DNA from 2 places in the Streptomyces sp. NPDC012508 genome. Region 2 is predicted to be linked to the other one. Evidence: predicted binding sites of a transcription regulator. Region 2 holds the regulator's gene; the other holds the start of a gene.
What was found. The regulator HrcA, encoded in region 2, represses chaperone genes, less so after heat shock. The targets are predictions, from matches to a motif close to TTNGCACTCNGNNNNNCNGAGTGCNAA.
Positions count from the first base shown of each region.

Region 1 (5,265 bases), on a different contig from region 2:
GAGGCGATCGAGGCGGCGTTCTCCAGCGCGGAGCGCGTCACCTTCACCGGGTCGATGACGCCGGCCTTGACCAGGTCGCCGTACTCACCGGTCGCGGCGTTGAAGCCCTGACCCTTGTCGAGCTCCGCCACCTTCGAGGTGATGACGTAGCCCTCGAGGCCGGCGTTCTCGGCGATCCAGCGCAGCGGCTCGACGGCGGCGCGGCGGACGACCGCGACACCCGTGGCCTCGTCGCCGGTCTTGCCGAGGTTGCCCTCGAGGACCTTGACGGCGTGGACCAGAGCGGAGCCACCACCGGAGACGATGCCCTCCTCGACCGCGGCGCGGGTCGCGGAGATGGCGTCCTCCAGACGGTGCTTCTTCTCCTTCAGCTCCACCTCGGTGGCGGCGCCGACCTTGATCACGCACACGCCGCCGGCCAGCTTCGCGAGGCGCTCCTGGAGCTTCTCGCGGTCCCAGTCGGAGTCGGTGGACTCGATCTCGGCCTTGATCTGGTTGACGCGGCCCGCGACGTCCTCGGAGTTGCCGCCACCGTCGACGATGGTGGTGTCGTCCTTGGTGATGGTCACGCGGCGGGCGGTGCCCAGCACGTCCAGACCGGCCTGGTCGAGCTTGAGGCCGACCTCCTCGGCGATGACGGTGGCACCGGTGAGGGTGGCCATGTCGCCGAGCATCGCCTTGCGGCGGTCGCCGAAGCCCGGGGCCTTGACGGCCACGGCGTTGAACGTGCCACGGATCTTGTTGACGACCAGGGTCGACAGGGCCTCGCCCTCGACGTCCTCGGCGATGATCAGCAGCGGCTTGGAGGAGCCGGCCTGGATGACCTTCTCGAGGAGCGGCAGGAGGTCCTGGATCGAGGAGATCTTGCCCTGGTGGATCAGGATGTACGGGTCGTCGAGGACGGCCTCCATACGCTCCTGGTCGGTGACCATGTACGGGGACAGGTAGCCCTTGTCGAAGGCCATGCCCTCGGTGAAGTCGAGCTCCAGACCGAAGGTGTTGGACTCCTCGACGGTGATGACACCGTCCTTGCCGACCTTGTCCATGGCCTCGGCGATGAGCTCGCCGACCTGCTGGTCCTGCGCGGAGAGCGCGGCGACGGCGGCGATGTCCGACTTGTCCTCGATCGGACGGGCGGTCGCGAGCAGCTCGTCGGAGACGGCCTTGACCGCGGCGTCGATGCCCTTCTTCAGGGCGGCCGGGGAAGCACCGGCGGCGACGTTCTTCAGGCCCTCGCGGACCAGCGCCTGGGCGAGCACGGTGGCGGTGGTGGTGCCGTCACCCGCGATGTCGTTGGTCTTGGTCGCCACCTCCTTCACCAGCTGGGCGCCGAGGTTCTCGTACGGGTCCTCGATCTCGACCTCACGGGCGATCGTGACACCGTCGTTGGTGATGGTGGGAGCGCCGAACTTCTTGTCGATGACGACGTTGCGACCCTTCGGGCCGATCGTCACCTTCACCGTGTCGGCAAGCTTGTTGACGCCGCGCTCAAGGGCGCGACGGGCGTCCTCGTCGAACTTCAGGATCTTCGCCATGGGAGCGATTCAGCCCTCTCGGATGTCGAAAAACTGGTGAAACCGAACTGCGCCCCGGACGCCCGGTGCGGGGTCAGGGGCGCAGCTCAAAGCATGTGCTTCAGGTACTTCGGTGAATTACTTCTCGATGATCGCGAGCACGTCGCGAGCCGAGAGGACGAGGAACTCCTCGCCGTTGTACTTCACCTCGGTGCCGCCGTACTTGCTGTACAGCACGACATCGCCGACCTTGACGTCGAGCGGCAGGCGCTCGCCGTTCTCGAAGCGGCCCGGACCGACGGCGAGGACAGCACCCTCCTGGGGCTTCTCCTTCGCGGTGTCCGGGATGACCAGGCCAGAGGCGGTGGTCTGCTCGGCGTCGAGCGGCTGGACCACAATGCGGTCCTCGAGCGGCTTGATGGCAACCTTGGAGCTGGTGGTCGTCACGATCCGACCTCCCCCTTCGGAGATCTCACGGGGCTAACTGTCTGAGGTGGCGACCAGGTGGATCCGTCGTCGCGGGTGCCGGACCTGCCCGTCGCTGTGTTGGCACTCTCCAGTGGGGAGTGCCAGAGCCGAGACTATGACTGCGGTTAGCACTCGGTCAAGCGGAGTGCCAATACAGTGCGCGTGGCGATTCGGTCTCGGTACCGGCAACGGCGCGACGGAGCCGATGGTTCCGCACAAAGGTGCGGTTATGGCGGCATCGAGGCCCTCAGGGCCCTGGCCCCCCTCAGCCGGTGAGCCGGCCCCCGTCGTCGAGCCCGGCCAGCGTGTGGAAGACGCGGACCGCCGTCTGCGAGAGCGTCCCGTCCCCCGCCCCCACCTCCCCCACCCGCACGGCCGCCTTGCGGCCCAGGCGCTCGATCGGGTCCACGGACGAGGCGCACCCCGTCACCCCCAGGAGCGCGCCGGCCAGCACGAGGGCGGCCACCGGCCGGCGCGCGCGCCTCACACGTAGTCCTCGAGCTTCGCGACCGCGTACCCCTTGGCCGTGATCGTCTTCATCACCCGGCGGATCATGTCGGGCATCGAGCCCTTCCAGTCCGCCTTGCCCCGGAAGTGCGTGAGCACGATGTCACCGGGGTGCAGGTCCCGGTCCCACTCGCGCCACTCCATCCGGTCCGGGAACGCCTCCGAGGCCCAGAGCGGGACCGCCTTCACCCCGCACGTCTGCGCCGCGCGCAGCGTGTCCTCGTTGTAGTTGCCGTAGGGCGGGCGGAAGAGCGGCGGCCGTGTGCCGAACTGCTTCTCGATGACGTCCTGCATCCCGCAGATCTCCCGCTTCTGCGCCTTGTACGAAAGCCCGGGCAGATAGCGGTGGTTGAGGGTGTGGTTGTGCAGCGCGACACCGGAGTCCCGCATCTTCCTGAAGTACCCGTAGTCGTCCTTGACGACGTAGTCGCTGAGGAAGGCGCTGTAAGGGATCTGCAGCTCGCTCATCATCCGCAGCAGCTCGGGATCCTTCTCCGCGCCGTCGTCGATCGTCAGGAAGACGACCTTCTGCTTGGTCGGCACGGTGGTGAAGACCGGCGGCAAACCCTCGCCGTCGGTCTCGAAGCCCTTGCGCGTGGTGATCTTCGGCTTCACCGCGGGCGGCGCCGGGGCCTCCAGGGGCGGCCGTTCGAGGCCCCACTTCTTGGCTGCGAGCACCCTGGCGGCGCGCCGCTCGCGGACCTTCTCGACGTACGAGTCGAGTGCCGCGGCCGCACCCTCGGGCTGCTGCTGACCGGCGGCGGGGCGCGGGGGCGCCTTGCGTCCGCTGTCGGAGCTCTCGCCCGCGGGGCCCGCGCAGGCCGATCCGAGCGCGGCGACGACCAGCGCCGCACCCACCGACCGGCGAAGACGCAGGGATCGCTTTGCTCGCATCTGTTCTTTTTGTCTTACTAGCTGCATGGCGCCGCATCCTGTCAGCGCCGAGACCGCCAGGGCCGCCGACACCGCCGCCCGGCGCCCACCATCCCCCGGCTGGCCCACAATGGGACGGGTGACCGACCTCGCCGCCTTCACCGCACTGCTCTCCCCCGAGGGCCAGACGCTGCTCTCCGCCCTGCGCGACTACGACCCCGCCCAGGAACTGGCCGTCGCCTCCCGGCTGCGCCGCGAGCACCCCGCCGAGCTGGTCTCGGCCGCGCTGGGTCAGGCCCGGCTCCGTCAGCGCGCGGTGGCGAAGTTCGGCGCCGAGGACGCGTACCGGATGTACTTCACGCCCCACGGCGTCGAGCAGTCCACGCGGGCGACCGTCGGGGCGTACCGCGCGAAGCGGCTCCACGGGCTCGGGGTGCGCGGCGTGGCCGATCTGTGCGGCGGGATCGGCGGGGACGCCCTCGCGTTCGCCCGGGCCGGGATCGCGGTCCTGGCCGTGGACCGCGACCCGCTGACGGCCGAGGTCGCCCGCGCCAACGCAGCCGCGCTCGGTCTCGCCGACCTGATCGAGGTGCGGTGCGCGGACGTGACCGAGATCGACACGAGCCCGTACGACGCCGTCTTCGTGGACCCCGCACGGCGCGGCGGAAGGGGCCGGATCTTCGACCCCGAGGCGTACTCACCGCCCCTCTCCTGGGCGGTCGAGGCCGCCCGTACGGCCCCGCACGCCGCGCTGAAGATCGCGCCCGGCATCCCGCACGAGGCGGTGCCGGAGGAGGCCGAGGCCGAGTGGATCTCTGACGGCGGGGACGTGAAGGAGGCCGTCCTGTGGTTCGGCACCTCCCCCGGCACCCGCCGCGCCACCCTCCTGCCCTCCGGCGCGAGCCTGACCGGCCGCGGCCTGCCCGATCCGGCGGTCCGCCCGGTCGGCCGCTACCTCTACGAGCCGGACGGCGCGGTCATCCGCGCGCATCTGGTCGCCGAGGTGGCCGAGGAGCTGGACGGGGGGCTGATCGACGAGACGATCGCGTACGTCACCGCCGACGCCCTCACCCCCACCCCGTACGCCACGGCGTACGAGATCACCGACGAACTGCCCTTCAACCTCAAGAAGTTGAAGGCGCTGCTGCGCGAGCGGGAGGTCGGCACGCTCACGGTGAAGAAGCGCGGCTCGGCGGTCGAACCCGAGGAGATCCGCCGCCGCGTCAAGCCGAAGGGCCCCAACGCCGCCACGGTCGTCCTGACCCGGGTCGCGGGAGCCCCGACGATGCTGATCGGCCACCCAGCGTAAGCCTGAGGCCACGCCCAGGGCTAGGCCACCAGCCGTACCGCCAGCCGGTAGTGGTCGATCGCCTTCGTCGCGCCGATCAGGCCGTTGATCCACAGGCCGAGCGCCGCCCCCATGAGGTAGGTCACCGTCCCGTATCCGCCGCGCCCCGGGCCGACCGCCTCCGCGGGCGCGGCCAGGGAGAGCCAGAGGCCGACGGCGCACATCGCGAGCGAGACCAGCATCCAGACCACGCTCAGCACGGGCTCGCGCAGCCGCGCGTCGGCCGCGCGGTCGCCGTCGAGGGCGGCCCACAGGACCAGCCGCTCCCGCGCCTGGCGGTCCCGGCGGACGCCCCGGGCGAGGAAGAAGACGGCGGGGACCACGGCAGGAAGCCCCAAGGCCACGAAGAAGCAGGCGAACAGGGCCGAGAACGGGTCGCTGGACTGGTCCAGCATGATGAACCCGGTGCCGCAGATCCCCCAGCCGAGCTGAAGGGTGGCCGCCCACGCCAGGAAGACCGCCAGCCGCGCTCCGCCCAGCAGAAGGCGGTTGAGCTCGGCCATCGCCCGCGCCCGGTCGGCCAGTCGGGCCTCACGATCGGGCCAGCTCCGTATC
Region 1 covers NZ_JBIBEO010000003.1:268,159-273,423, reverse strand. The annotation lists gene groL (chaperonin GroEL) at 1-1,535, opposite strand, end outside; gene groES (co-chaperone GroES) at 1,653-1,961, opposite strand; partial or broken gene ACFY8U_RS11710 (polysaccharide deacetylase family protein) at 2,347-2,469, opposite strand; gene ACFY8U_RS11705 (polysaccharide deacetylase family protein) at 2,466-3,383, opposite strand; gene ACFY8U_RS11700 (SAM-dependent methyltransferase) at 3,493-4,671, shown strand; gene ACFY8U_RS11695 (hypothetical protein) at 4,692-5,265, opposite strand, start outside.
Region 1: groES (co-chaperone GroES) is a predicted target of HrcA. The motif match lies at 2,108-2,134, and genes of this name have one in related genera.

Region 2 (5,265 bases):
GGGGCATACGGCCCGTGCTCGCGCATGAAGCGGTTGACGAGCCCGCGCGCCGGGCGGCCGGAGAAGGCCCGGGTGAGCTCGGTGCGGACGAAGAGGGGGTTGGTCAGGGCCTGCTTGTGCAGCGTGTGCGCGCCCGACTCGGGGCACACGAGGAACGCGGTGCCGAGCTGGGCGGCGTCGGCCCCCGCGGCGAGGACCGCGGCGATCTGCGCCCCGCGCATGATCCCGCCGGCCGCGACGATCGGCAGCCGCACGGCCTCCCGGACCTGGGTGATGAGCGTGAGGAGTCCGGTCCCTGCGAGCGCGGCGTCCGGGTCGTCGCGGTGCGTGCCCTGGTGTCCGCCGGCCTCCACGCCCTGCACGCAGACCGCGTCGGCGCCGGCCCGCTGGGCGGCCTGGGCCTCGTCGGGCGAGGTGACGGTGACGATCGTGTACGTACCGGCGCGGGCGAAGGCGTGGAACGTGTCCCGGTCGGGGCAGCCGAAGGTGAACGAGACGACGGGGACCGGGTCTTCGAGCAGGATCGCGAGCTTGGCGTCGTAGGCGTCGTCGCGCCCGTTGTCGGGGTCGCCGAGGGACGTCTCGTACCAGGTGGCCTCGCCGGCGAGCTGGTGCCGGTACACCTCGACGGCCGCGGGGTCGCCCGGCTGCCCGCCGGGCGGCATGAAGAGGTTGACGCCGAAGGGCTGCCCGGTCAGCCCGCGCACCTGCTTGATCTCCTGGTACAGCCCGCCGGCGGTCTTGTACCCCCCGGCGAGGAACCCGAGCCCGCCGGCCTCGCACACGGCCCCTACGAGCTCCGGGCAGGACGCTCCACCCGCCATGGGGGCCTGCACGATCGGGTATCGGGAGAGATCGTTCAGCGCGGTGGACATGCAGGCATCGTGTCATACGGAAGGGCGGCATCCGCCCTGCGGATACCGCCCTTCCAGGCACGACACGACCGGTCCTACCGGCCGTTGAACGCGTCCTTCAACCGCGAGAACAGCCCCTGCTGCCCCGGCTGGAACTGACCTGTCGGCCGCTCCTCGCCGCGCAGCTTCGCCAGTTCGCGCAGCAGCCGCTCCTGCTCGGCGTCGAGCTTCGACGGCGTCGTCACCTCGACGTGCACGATCAGGTCGCCACGGCCGCCACCGCGCAGGTGCGTGATGCCGCGCCCGTGCAGCGGGATCGACTGGCCGGACTGGGTGCCCGGGCGGATGTCGACCTCCTCCACCCCGTCGAGCGTCTGCAACGGCACCTTCGTGCCGAGGGCACCCGCCGTCATCGGGATGGTGACCGTGCAGTGCAGGTCGTCGCCCCGCCGCTGGAAGGTCTCGTGCGGGACCTCGTGGATCTCGACGTACAGGTCGCCGGCGGGGCCGCCGCCGGGGCCGACCTCGCCTTCGCCCGCGAGCTGGATGCGTGTGCCGTTGTCGACACCGGCCGGGATCTTCACGGTGAGCGTGCGCCGCGAGCGGACCCGTCCGTCGCCCGCGCACTCGGGGCACGGGGTCGGGACGACGGTGCCGAAGCCCTGGCACTGGGGGCAGGGGCGCGAGGTCATGACCTGGCCCAGGAAGGACCGCGTGACCTGCGAGACCTCACCGCGGCCGCGGCACATGTCACAGGTCTGGGCGGACGTGCCGGGCGCGGCGCCCTCGCCCGAACAGGTCGTACAGACGACGGCCGTGTCGACCTGGATGTCCTTGGTCGTGCCGAAGGCGGCCTCGTTGAGGTCGATCTCCAGCCGGATCATGGCGTCCTGGCCGCGGCGCGTGCGCGAGCGCGGCCCGCGCTGCGACGCCGTACCGAAGAACGCGTCCATGATGTCCGAGAAGTTCCCGAAGCCGCCCTGGCCGAAGCCACCGGCTCCACCGCCGCCGCCGGACGCGGACAGCGGGTCGCCGCCGAGGTCGTAGACCTGCTTCTTCTGCGGGTCCGACAGCACCTCGTAGGCGGCGTTGATCTCCTTGAACCGCTCCTGCGTCTTCGGATCGGGATTGACATCCGGGTGCAGCTCGCGGGCGAGCCGCCGGAATGCCTTCTTGATCTCGTCCTGGGACGCGTCGCGGCGTACGCCGAGTACGGCGTAGTAGTCCGTGGCCACTTACGACTCCGCCAGGATCTGTCCGACGTAACGTGCCACTGCGCGTACCGCTCCCATCGTTCCGGGGTAGTCCATGCGGGTCGGTCCGACCACGCCGAGTTTGGCGACTGCCTCGTCGCCCGAACCGTAGCCGACCGCGACGACGGACGTGGAGGTGAGGCCCTCATGGGCGTTCTCGTGCCCGATCCGTACGGTCATGCCCGAGTCCTTGGCCTCGCCCAGCAGCTTGAGGAGCACGACCTGCTCCTCAAGGGCTTCGAGGACGGGCCTGATCGTGAGGGGGAAGTCATGGCCGAAGCGGGTGAGATTGGCGGTGCCGCCGATCATCAGCCGCTCCTCATGCTCCTCCACCAGGGTTTCGAGCAGGGTCGCGAGCACGGTCGAGACCGTGCCGCGGTCCTCCGTCTCCTCGAAGGACTCCGGAAGATCCTGCACCAATTGCGGCACGTCCGCGAAACGGCGGCCGACGACCCGGCTGTTGAGCCGGGCGCGCAGGTCCGCGAGTGAGGTCTCGCCGAACGGTGCCGGGCAGTCGATGACGCGCTGCTCGACCCGGCCGGTGTCCGTGATCAGCACGAGCATCAGCCGGGCGGGGGCCAGCGAGAGCAGCTCCACGTGCCGGACCGTCGAGCGCGTCAGCGACGGGTACTGCACGACGGCGACCTGGCGGGTCAGCTGCGCGAGCAGCCGGACCGTACGCCCGACGACGTCGTCGAGGTCGACGGCTCCGTCGAGGAAGTTGTGGATCGCACGCCGCTCGGGCGTCGACAGAGGCTTGACGCCGGCGAGCCGGTCGACGAAGAGCCGGTAGCCCTTGTCGGTCGGGATACGTCCGGCGCTGGTGTGAGGCTGGGCGATATAGCCCTCGTCCTCCAGGACGGCCATGTCGTTGCGCACGGTGGCGGGCGAGACGCCGAGCTTGTGGCGCTCCGTGAGCGCCTTGGAGCCGACCGGCTCCTCCGTCCCGACATAGTCCTGGACGATGGCGCGCAGCACCTCGAGTCTGCGTTCGCTGAGCATCGCGCACACCTCCAGCTGTCGTATCGGTTGCTCCGCATTTGGCACTCGCCCTGTTCGAGTGCCAGGAATCCCCCGGCCAGTGTACGGCGGCGGGCATCGCTCCTGGCAAGGAGGCCGCTCGGAGGTCGCGTCGTTGCGGATAGCGTCGCGGTATGGATGCCGATTGGGAAGAGTACGGCTGGGAGCGGCTCGGTAACGGGGTGGGGAGGCGGCGGCTGCCCGGCTGGGACGCCACGGTGGGCCTGGTCATCGGCGAGGAGGCCGTCCTCCTGTACGACACGGGCTCGACGCTCGCCGAGGGCGCGGAGCTGCGGGCTCAGGCGGAGGCGCTCACGGGCGGCCGGAGAGTGACGCACATCGCACTGAGCCACCCCCATTTCGATCATGTGCTGGGCACGGCGGTGTTCGCGGGGGCGGAGGTGTTCGGCGCGGTGGGCGTGGACGAGCTGCTGCGACGGGAGCGGGACGCGCTGCGGGAGGACGCGGTACGGCAAGGGGTGGAGGAGTGGGCAGCCGCGGAGGCGGCCGACATGCTCGTGGCGCCGCACCACTCGGTCTCCGGGGAGTGGACGCTCGACCTGGGGGGCCGCCAGGTGCTGCTGGCGAACATCGGCCCGGGCCACACGGCGCACGATCTGGCGCTCTTCGTGCCCGGCGTGCCGGAGGTCGTCTTCTGCGGCGATCTGGTGGAGGAGTCGGGAGAGCCCCAGGCGGGCCCGGACGCGCTGCCGTCACGCTGGCCGGCGGCCCTGGACCGGCTGCTGGCGCTGGGCGGGGAGGGCGCGGTGTACGTGCCGGGGCACGGGGCGGTGGTGGACGCGGCCTTCGTACGGCGCCAGCGCGATGAGCTGGCACGGCGCTTCTCCGTCGCATAACGTCGCCCGAATGCGCAGCTACAACCCGGACCTGACGCCCCCTTGGAAGCGATCCGCCCCGGTGCCGGAGGTACCGGCGGAGGTGGACCTCGTGGTGGAGGAGGTCTCCACGGGCTTCTGCGGGGCGGTGATCCGCTGCGAGGCGGGCACGGTGACCCTGGAGGACCGCTTCGGCAAGCACCGCGTGTTCCCGATGGAACCGCGGGGCTTCCTGCTGGAGGGCAAGGTGGTCACGCTGACCCGCCCTTCGGCCACCCCGACGCGCCCCACTCGTACGGCCTCGGGCTCGGTCGCCGTCCCGGGCGCGCGGGCCCGGGTGGCGCGGGCCGGCCGGATCTACGTGGAGGGCCGGCACGACGCGGAGCTGGTGGAGCGGGTCTGGGGCGACGACCTGCGGATCGAGGGCGTGGTGGTGGAGTACCTGGAGGGCATCGACGACCTCCCGGCGATCGTCGCGGACTTCGCCCCGGCGGCGGACGCACGGCTGGGCATCCTGGTCGACCACCTGGTGCCGGGCTCGAAGGAGTCCCGCATCGCGGCACAGGTCTCGTCCCCGGACGTCCTGATCGTGGGCCACCCGTACATCGACGTCTGGGAGGCGGTGAAACCGTCGTCGGTGGGCATCGCGGCATGGCCGGTGATCCCCCGGGGCCAGGACTGGAAGACGGGCGTCTGCCAGGCGCTGGGCTGGCCGCAGAACACGGGAGCGGCCTGGCAGCACATCCTGTCCAAGGTCCACACCTACAAGGACCTGGAGCCGTCGCTCCTGGGCCGAGTGGAAGAACTGATCGACTTCGTCACAGCCCCCTGACCCCACCCGCCACCCGTTGTGGGCGCCGTTCAGCGGCCGGCGCCCCCACACGGTTGTGGGCGCCGTTCAGCCCCACCCGTTGTGGGCAATCGTTCCGCAGGGCGGAACGGGTGGGCACAACCCCACAGGGCCGGCGCCTTCCTCGGGCCCCGGCACAGGGGCGGCGCCGACTCGGGCCCCCGGAACAGGGGCGGCGCTCCTCGAACCCGCACAGGGGCACCTGCACAGGGGCACCGCCCCACCCGGGCGCCCTAGTCCACCAGGTCCCGAACCACCGCGTCCGCCAGCAACCGCCCCCGCAGCGTCAGCACCGCCCGCCCCGCCGCGTACGGCTCCGCCGCGAGGAGCCCGCCCGCGAGCGCCTTCTCCGCGGCCGCGAGGCCCACGGGCCGCAGGAGCTCCAGCTCCACGCCCTCCCGGAGCCGCAGCTCCAGGAGCACCCGCTCCACGCGCCGGTCCTCCGCCGAGAG
Region 2 covers NZ_JBIBEO010000005.1:507,935-513,199, reverse strand. The annotation lists gene ACFY8U_RS19760 (nitronate monooxygenase) at 1-875, opposite strand, end outside; gene dnaJ (molecular chaperone DnaJ) at 950-2,089, opposite strand; gene hrcA (heat-inducible transcriptional repressor HrcA) at 2,090-3,109, opposite strand; gene ACFY8U_RS19745 (MBL fold metallo-hydrolase) at 3,262-3,984, shown strand; gene ACFY8U_RS19740 (DUF3097 domain-containing protein) at 3,995-4,795, shown strand; gene hemW (radical SAM family heme chaperone HemW) at 5,047-5,265, opposite strand, start outside.